Regions from separate parts of the Isoptericola sp. NPDC056605 genome, predicted to be linked through region 2. Evidence: predicted binding sites of a transcription regulator. Region 2 holds the regulator's gene; the other holds the start of a gene.

Region 1 (4,406 bases), on a different contig from region 2:
AGGACATAGCGCAGGGGCGACCGGCGGCGCGCCTGCTGCAGGGTGTTGGCCAGACGGGGATCGTCGCTGCTCAGCGCGCGCTCCATCTGCTCCAGCACTCGCTGCTCGTACTCGGACAGTGGCATCGAGTCCCCCCGGGTCTCGCGGTGGAACGGTAACGCCCTCAGGATATGCCTGAGCCGCCCGGCATGGTAGTCGGCGGGGGTGAACCTCGGCGACGGCCCGGCGCCGCACCGAGGCTGATCGCGGATCGCCCGAACCGCTCGCGTACGGCGTCCAGCGCCAGCTCGGCCTCCCGACGCGCCTCCTGACGCGGATCCACGGCCTCGTCGAGGGTCACCTGCTCGGCGAGACCGGACCTGACCTGCAGGTTCTCACCGCGGACGCCGACCAGGCGCACGGGCAGACCGCGGAGGTCCGCCGCACCCAGCAGCTCGCGCGCGACCAGGAAGATCGCGCGCGCCACGTCCGTGGGGCCGTCGAGGGTGCGGGACCGGGTCAGGGTCCGGAAGTCGCTGGTGCGGACCTTGATCGACACCGTCCGCGCGACCACGCCCTGGTGCCGCAGCCGGGCCGCGACCCGGTCCGCGAGCTCGAGGACACGCTGCTCCACCGCGCGGAGGTCCCACAGGTCACGCTCGAACGTCGTCTCGGCCCCGACGCTGCGCTCCTCGTGCCCCGGGACGACCGGCCTCGGGTCACGCCCCCACGCGAGGTCGTGCAGGTGCGCCCCGGAGACCGACCCGACCGCCGCCTGCAGCGTCGGCACGTCGGTGTCCGCGAGCTGGGCGACGGTCGTGATGCCCCAGCGCGCCAGGGCGGCCTCCGTCTTCTCACCCACCCCCCAGAGCGCACCGACCGGCAGCGTCCGCAGGAAGGGCACGGTCGCGTCCGCCGGCACGAGCATCATCCCGTCCGGCTTCGCGTGGGTGGACGCCAGCTTGGCCACGAACTTGTTGCGCGCGACCCCGACGGAGCAGGTGATCCCGTGCTCGGCCCGGACCTGCTCGCGCAGCCGCGCCCCGATCGCCGTCGGCGCGCCCAGCCGGCGCCGGGCCCCGCTCACGTCCAGGAAGGCCTCGTCGACCGAGACGCGCTCGACCAACGGGGTGATCGTGGCAAGGATCGCCATCACCGACTCGGACACCTCGTGGTACAGCGTGTGGTCGGCCGGCACCACGACGGCCTGCGGGCACAGGCGCAGTCCCGCGGCCATCGACATCGCGGAGCGCACCCCGAAGGCCCGGGCCTCGTAGGTCGCCGCGAGCACCACGCCCCGCTCCCGCCCCCCGACGATGACGGGACGACCGCGCAGCTCGGGGCGGCGGGCGAGCTCGCAGGACGCGAAGAAGGCGTCCATGTCGACGTGCAGCACGGAGGTGCCGGACTCGTCGCTGCCCCAGTCCCGGAACGCCCCCGCTGCCCGTGGGCCGCGGCTCACGACGCCGCCGGCGTGAGGGCGAGCGGTCGCGCGAACCCGGCGCCCGGGTCGACCAGGAGGCCGACCTCGTCCCGGAAGTCCTCCGCGCACGCCACGATCTCGGCCGCCCGCCGGGCGTCGACGTCGGGCTCGAGCCCCGCCTCGACCGCCGCCCGGACACGGGCCCCGGAGGCGAAGTAGCCCGACCACGCGGCGAGGTCGGGCTCCACGAGGGCCAGCATGTCCCAGACCGAACGCGCCCGGCTCCGGGCCGACGGGCGGCCGCGCAGCGCGACGACGGCGGCGGCCGCCCGCAGCGCCGCCAGGTGGGCGTGCACGAAGCGCTCGGCCGGGTCCGTCGCCGTCGCGGCCGCCGCGAGCTCCGCGTCGGAGCGGTCGAGCAGCCGGGTCACCTCGGGGCTCGGGGGCAGCGCCGCGCCCGCGCCGCCATGACCTGCTCGGCCCGCCTGACCACGACCGCCCGTCGCACCGGCAGATCTCGTGCGAGCCGACATCCTGCACCTCCCGTGCTCCGCGGTTCCCCGCGCCCGTCCAGTGTCGAACACCTGTTCGAACCTGTCAACCGCCGGCCCGGGCCCTCCCCACCCTCCGGAGCGGGGAGACTGGTCGCATGTCCCGCTCCTCCCGAGGTGGATCGCGCCCCGAGCGCCGGTCCGGTCGACGCCACCCAGCATCCTCCGACGCACCGACACTCCCCGACGAGGAGGTGCCGATCGACACCGGCACGGCACGCGTCGAGCGCGACCCGGACCACCCCGACCGCGTGACGCTGCACGTCAACGGCGTGCCGAGCTCCGCCCTCGACCTGGCCGACCCCGGCTTCCTCGCCTTCGAGTACATGCAGCAGATGGCCGCCGTGCTGGCGGGGCTGCCCGACGGCCCGCTGCGGGTGCTGCACCTCGGGGCGGCGGGGTGCGCCCTCGCGCGGCACGTCGAGCACGAGCGACCGGACTCGCGCCAGCTGGGCGTCGACGTCGACGCCCGCCTCCTCGAGCTCGTGCGGTCCTGGTTCGCGCTGCCGCGCTCGCCCCGGCTCCGGCTGCGGGCCGACGACGCCGGCCACGCCCTCGCGTCGCTGGCGCCGGGCTCGTTCGACGTCGTCGTGCGCGACGTCTTCGCGGGCGACCGCACGCCCGACCACCTGGCCGACGACGCGTTCGCCGCGGCCGCGCACCGGGTGCTGCGCCCCGGCGGCGTCCTGCTCGCGAACTGCGCGGACCGCCCGCCGTTGTCGCTCGCGCGCCGGGAGACCGCCACGCTCGCCGCCGCGTTCGGACCGGGCGCGGCTGCCGACGGCCGGCTCGGGGTCGTCGCGGAGCACGCCGTCCTCAAGGGCCGCCGGTACGGCAACGTGGTGCTCGTCGCGGTGCGGGCCGCGCCCGACGACACCGGCGAGGTGGTGGACCTGCACGACGCCGGCCTCGCGCGACGGCTGCGCAGCCTGCCCGTCCCGACCCGCCTCCTCGTCGGTGACGAGCTCACGAGGTTCGCCGGGGCCTGACGTCCGCCGGTCGAGCACTGTTCGGGCGACAGGGCGAGCACCTGGCGAGCGCCGGTCGCGCCCGGCACGACGACGGCCGCGCCCCTCCCGGGGACGCGGCCGTCGTCAGGCGAGCCGGGTGCTCAGAGCGGCACGACCTGCTCCGCCTGCGGCCCCTTGGGGCCCTGGGTGATCTCGAACTCGACCCGCTGGGCCTCGTCGAGGGTGCGGTATCCCTGCGTCTGGATCGCGGAGTAGTGCACGAAGACGTCGGCGCCGCCGTCGTCCTGCGCGATGAAGCCGAAGCCCTTCTCCGAGTTGAACCACTTCACAGAACCTTGCGCCATGCTGATCCTTCGACCTTCCGTCACAACGGGCACGAGCGGGCCGGGCGGCCACCCGTCGCTGCAGGCCGCACCGCCGGTTCGTGCGAAGGAGCGCCTCTGCAACGCGGTCAGTGTGGCACGGACCACACCGACGTGCCACGGATAAGCCGCGGAAGCCGCGCATCGGCCATTCGGGACGGGCGGAGTGCGCACCGCGGACGAGCGGCACCCGGGGGCGTCCGGGTCAGTCGTCGTCCTGCTGGGCCAGGAAGCGCTCGAACTCGGCGCCGAGCTCGTCGGCCGTGGGCAGGGGGGCCTGCTCGGCGAGGAGGCTCGGCCGCCCCACCGACCTCGTGAAGGCGTCGTACTGCTCCTCGAGCGCCTTGACGACGGCCTTGACCTCGCCCGACTCCCCCACCTGCTTCTCGACCTCGATCGTCGCGTCCGCCGCGGCCTCCGCGAGCAGGCCCGTCGCGAGGTCCAGGCCCGTGGCGCGCTCCACGTGCCGCAGCGCGACGACCGCCGCCGGCGCGTAGCGGGACTGCGCGAGGTAGTGCGGCACGTGCACGGTGAAGCCGATCGCGTCGTGCCCCGCCTCGCCGAGGCGGTACTCCAGGAGCGCGGCGAGCGAGCCGGGCACCCGCACGGTGCCGAAGAACGAGGTGTAGTCCTCGACCAGGCCCGGACGCGTGCCGTGCGCCGTGAGCGACAGCGGCCGCGTGTGCGGCACCCCCATGGGGATCCCGTGGAAGCCGACCGTCAGGGAGACCTCGAAGCGCTCGGCCAGTCCCTTCACGGCCGCCACGACCCGCTCCCACTGCAGGTCGGGCTCCGAGCCGTGCAGCAGCAGGAAGCCGGTGCCCTCGCGGTCGGCGACGTGGTCGATCGCGAGGTAGGGCTCGTCGTAGGCGGACCATCGGTCGGCGTCGAACGTCATCCCGACCCGCTTCGAGCGGTAGTCGAGGAGCTGGTCGACGTCGAAGGTCACCAGGCGCGTGGTCGTCAGCTCCTCGGTGACGTGCTCCACGGCGATCTCCCCCGCGGAGCCCGCGTCGACGAAACCGTCGAGCGCGTGCAGCAGCACGGGTCCGGTACCGGTCGGCGCCGCGTCGGGCCCCTGGTGGGGCAGGACGCGCGCAACGGCGGCCTCGTCGACCTC
Region 2 (4,406 bases):
GGGCCCGCGCGGCGGCCCGGGAGGCCGACGTCGTCGTCACCAACCACGCGATGCTGGGGATCGCCGTCTCGGGGAACCCGGGCGTGCTGCCCGAGCACGACGCCGTCGTGGTCGACGAGGCGCACGAGCTCGCCGAGCGCGTGACGGCCGCGGCGACCGTCGACCTGTCGCTGACGGTCGTGGAGCACGCCGCGCGCCTCGCGCGGCGGCACGGCGGCACCGAGACCGAGGCGCTCGACGCCGCCTCGCAGCGACTGGGCAGCCTGCTCGCCACGGCCCCCGCGGAGCGGTTCCCGCTCGGCCTCCCCGACGACCTGCGCGCCGCGGTCGGCGCGGTGCGCGACGCCGCGCGCGAGCTCCTCACCCGGCTCAAGCCCCAGGGCCCGGGCAAGGGGCAGGAGGCGCCCGACGCCGGCACGAAGATGGCTCAGTCGGCCGTCCTGCAGCTCTTCGAGGTCGCGGAGCGGATGGCGGCGGAGGACACGACGGCGGACGTGCTGTGGTGCTCGCGCCCGCCGGAGAACGCGCCCTGGGCGGGCGACGGCGTCACGCGCCTGCACGCGGCGCCGCTGGCGGTGGCGGGGCTGATCCGCACGCACCTGCTGGGCGAGGCCACGGGAGTCTTCACCTCGGCGACGCTCACCCTCGGCGGCACGTTCGACCCGGTGGCGCGGTCGCTGGGCCTCGCCGGCTCGGGCGGGACGGACGAGACGGCCGACTGGACGGGTCTCGACGTCGGCAGCCCGTTCGACTACCCGCGCCAGGGGATCCTCTACGTCGCGCGGCACCTGCCCGCGCCGGGTCGGGAGCCGACGACCGACGCCCAGCTCGACGAGATCGCCGGGCTGATCGAGGCCGCCGGAGGACGGACCCTCGGGCTGTTCTCGTCCCGCCGGGCGGCGCAGGCCGCGGCCGAGGCGATGCGCGAGCGGCTGGACGTCCCCGTGCTGTGCCAGGGCGACGACCAGCTTCCGACCCTCGTGAAGGCGTTCGCCGACGACCCGGCGACCTGCCTGTTCGGCACCCTCTCGTTGTGGCAGGGCGTCGACGTCCCGGGGCCCAGCTGCCAGCTGGTGCTGGTGGACCGGATCCCGTTCCCGCGCCCGGACGACCCGGTGAAGGCGGCGCGGGCGCGGTCCGTGGAGCAGGCGGGAGGCAACGGGTTCATGCAGGTCTCGGCCACGCACGCTGCGCTGCTGCTGGCGCAGGGCGCCGGCCGGCTCGTGCGCACGGGCGACGACCGAGGGGTCGTGGCCGTCCTCGACCCCCGGCTCGCGACCGCGCGCTACGGGTCGTTCCTCACCCGATCCATGCCGGACTTCTGGCCGACCACGGACGGCGAGCTCGTCCGCGCTGCGCTCCGGCGTCTCGACACCTAGCGTGGGGCCGTGGACGAGACACGCAGGACGACCAAGCTCGCGATCGTCGGAGCGGGCGCGGTGGGTTCCACCCTCGCGTACGCGGCGCTGGCCCGGGGCGCGGCCCGGTCCGTCGCCCTCCTGGACGTCAACCGCGCGAAGGTGGAGGCCGAGGTCCTCGACCTGCGGCACGGGGGGATGTTCATCCCTCAGGCCGAGATCGACGGCTCGGACGACGTGGAGGTGTGCCGCGGCGCCGACATCGTCGCGGTGACGGCGGGGGCCAAGCAGAAGCCCGGCCAGAGCCGCCTCGACCTGGCCGAGGCGACGGTAGGCCTCACGCGCTCCATCCTGCCGGGCCTGCTCGAGGTGGCCCCGGACGCGGTGTTCCTCATGGTCACCAACCCGGTCGACGTCGTCACCTACGCGGCGCAGGAGATCAGCGGCCTGCCCCGGGGCCGGGTGTTCGGCAGCGGGACCGTCCTCGACTCGTCCCGGCTGCGCGACGCGCTGGCCCGCCACTGCGGGGTCGCGGTCGGGAACGTGCACGCGAACATCGCGGGCGAGCACGGCGACTCGGAGATCGTGCTGTGGAGCTCGGCCACGATCGCCGGCGTGCCCCTCCTGGACTGGCGGCCCTTCCGGGGTCGCCCGCCGCTCGACGCGCCGGCCCGGCAGCGCATCGCGACCGACGTCGTCGAGTCGGCCTACCGCGTCATCGCCGGCAAGGGGGCGACCAACTACGCGGTCGGCCTGGCGGCGACCCGGATCATCGAGGCGGTGCTCAACGACGAGCACCGCGTGATGAACGTGTCCTCCCGCCTCGACGACTTCTACGGCATCAGCGACGTCTGCCTGTCGGTGCCGTCCCTCGTCGACCGGCGCGGCGTGGGGGAGACCATCGACACCCCGCTGTCGGACGAGGAGGTCGCCGGGCTGCGTGCGTCGGCCGAGAGCATGCGGGCCGTGCAGCGCCGGCTGGGCTTCTGACCGGACCGGACCGGACGCGGGGCGCCGGGCGGGGCCGGGGCGGAGCGCCGTTCAGAGGCTGCGCAGCACCGCCACGACCCGACCGAGCACCTGCGCCTCGTCTCCCGGGATGGGCGAGTAGGCGGCGTTCTGCGGCAGCAGCCAGGTGTGCCCGCCGGCCTGCTTGAAGGTCTTGACCGTCGCCTCGCCGTCGATCATCGCGGCGACGACCTCGCCGTTCTCGGCGACGGGCTGGCTCCGCACGACCACCCAGTCGCCGTCGCAGATCGCGGCGTCGACCATCGAGTCGCCCGCGACCTTGAGCAGGAACAGGTCCCCGTCGCCGACGACCTGCCGGGGGAGCGGGAAGACGTCCTCGACGACCTGCTCCGCGAGGATGGGACCGCCGGCGGCGATCCGGCCGACCAGCGGGACGTACGACGGTGCCTGGGCCGGCTGCGCGTCGGAGGCGGCGAGCGACCCCGCCACGAACCCGGGCGCCGCGTCGGCGTCGGGGACGGCACCGCCGGTCGCGGGCGACTCGAGGTCGACGACCTCGATCGCGCGCGGCCGGTTGGGGTCACGGCGCAGGTAGCCCTTGCGCTCGAGCGTGGTGAGCTGGTGCTTGACCGAGGAGGGGCTCGCCAGCCCGACGGCCTCGCCGATCTCGCGCATGGTCGGGGGGTAGCCGCGCGCCTCGACGGAGCTGCGGATGGTCTCGAGCACGCGACGCTGGCGGGGCGTGAGGCGGTCGGACGAGGGCGAGAGCTCGCTCACCGACGCCAGCACGGTCGTGGTGGTGCCGGCCGGGACCGTCGACGCGGCCGCCTCCCCGGGGGTCTCGTCCTGGGCTGCCCATGACGTCGCCGTCGTCGTGGACGCCGGGGCCTGGTCCCGTCCGCTGGTCATCGCGTTCTCCGTCCTGCAGGGCGCGGCCCGTGGGCGGGCCGATGAAATCCGACAAACCTTCCATCGCGCTGTCGGCCACTCTAAGCCAGTTCCGGCCCGACATCAAACATCTGTTCGATCAGGTCTCGACCGTGTCGCCCCGACGTGGTACACCTAGTACAGCAGTTCGACGTACAGGTGTTCGACGAACGGGTGTTCGACGACGGATGCTCGACGGAGCGGCCGCCCATCGCGGCACCACGTGGACCGGAGGCAGGACGATGCAGAACGTGCGCAGCACCAGCGACGCTCACGGGTTCCTCGGGCTCGGAGGGCTCCGGCTGACCCGCAGGGGACGGGTGGTGGTCGCGGCACTGGTGCTCCTCGTCCTCGTGGGCGCGGGCCTGGTCGGCCAGCGGGCCGTGGCGGAGGCGCCGGGCGCAGGCGTCGAGGTGCGGCTCCAGACGGTGGCGCCCGGCGACACCCTGTGGCAGTACGCGCAGCAGGTGCGGGACACGGGGGACGACCTGCGCGACGTCGTCGCCGAGCTCCGCGACCTCAACGGGCTGACCTCGGCGGAACTCCAGACCGGGCAGGTGGTCCTGCTCCCGCTGGACTGACGGCATCGCCGCTCCCAGGGATCCTGCTTGCGCGGACGGTCGCCCGCCGCTTACCTTGACGGGCAGCCGGGCGCCGGTCCGGAGCCGAGCGCAGGAGACCAGCGATGCACTGCCCGTTCTGCCGCCATGCGGACTCACGAGTCGTCGACTCGCGCACCTCCGACGACGGCGCGTCCATCCGTCGCCGGCGCCAGTGCCCCGCGTGCCAGCGTCGGTTCACCACGATCGAGACGGCCAGCCTGTCGGTGGCCAAGCGCTCCGGGGTGACCGAGCCGTTCAGCCGGGACAAGGTGGTGGCGGGCGTGCGCAAGGCGTGCCAGGGCCGGCCGGTGAGCTCCGACGACCTCGCCGTCCTCGCGCAGAAGGTCGAGGAGACCCTGCGGGCCTCCGGTCGGCCGGAGATCGAGGCGAACGAGGTCGGTCTCGCGATCCTCGGGCCGCTGCGCGAGCTGGACGAGGTCGCCTACCTGCGCTTCGCCAGCGTGTATCAGTCCTTCGAGTCCCTGGAGGACTTCGAGACCGCGATCACGTCGCTGCGGGCGGAGCACGAGGCGCGCGGGTCGGCGGCCGA

What was found. The regulator LexA, encoded in region 2, represses DNA repair genes until DNA is damaged. The targets are predictions, from matches to a motif close to TCGAACANNTGTTCGA.
Region 1: a site for LexA is predicted at 1,979-1,994, ahead of ACFQ8Y_RS17280 (SAV_6107 family HEPN domain-containing protein). Genes of this name have one in related genera too.

Annotation. Positions count from the first base shown of each region.
Region 1 is NZ_JBHTVT010000019.1:7,198-11,603, reverse strand. Features, by position in the region: gene ACFQ8Y_RS17290 (DUF3040 domain-containing protein) at 1-125, opposite strand, end outside; gene ACFQ8Y_RS17285 (DNA polymerase IV) at 164-1,441, opposite strand; gene ACFQ8Y_RS17280 (SAV_6107 family HEPN domain-containing protein) at 1,438-1,833, opposite strand; gene ACFQ8Y_RS17275 (spermidine synthase) at 2,148-2,942, shown strand; gene ACFQ8Y_RS17270 (cold-shock protein) at 3,065-3,268, opposite strand; gene ACFQ8Y_RS17265 (proteasome assembly chaperone family protein) at 3,492-4,406, opposite strand, start outside.
Region 2 is NZ_JBHTVT010000037.1:17,218-21,623, forward strand. Features, by position in the region: gene ACFQ8Y_RS22160 (ATP-dependent DNA helicase) at 1-1,379, shown strand, start outside; gene ACFQ8Y_RS22165 (L-lactate dehydrogenase) at 1,389-2,348, shown strand; gene lexA (transcriptional repressor LexA) at 2,400-3,236, opposite strand; gene ACFQ8Y_RS22175 (LysM peptidoglycan-binding domain-containing protein) at 3,506-3,835, shown strand; gene nrdR (transcriptional regulator NrdR) at 3,940-4,406, shown strand, end outside.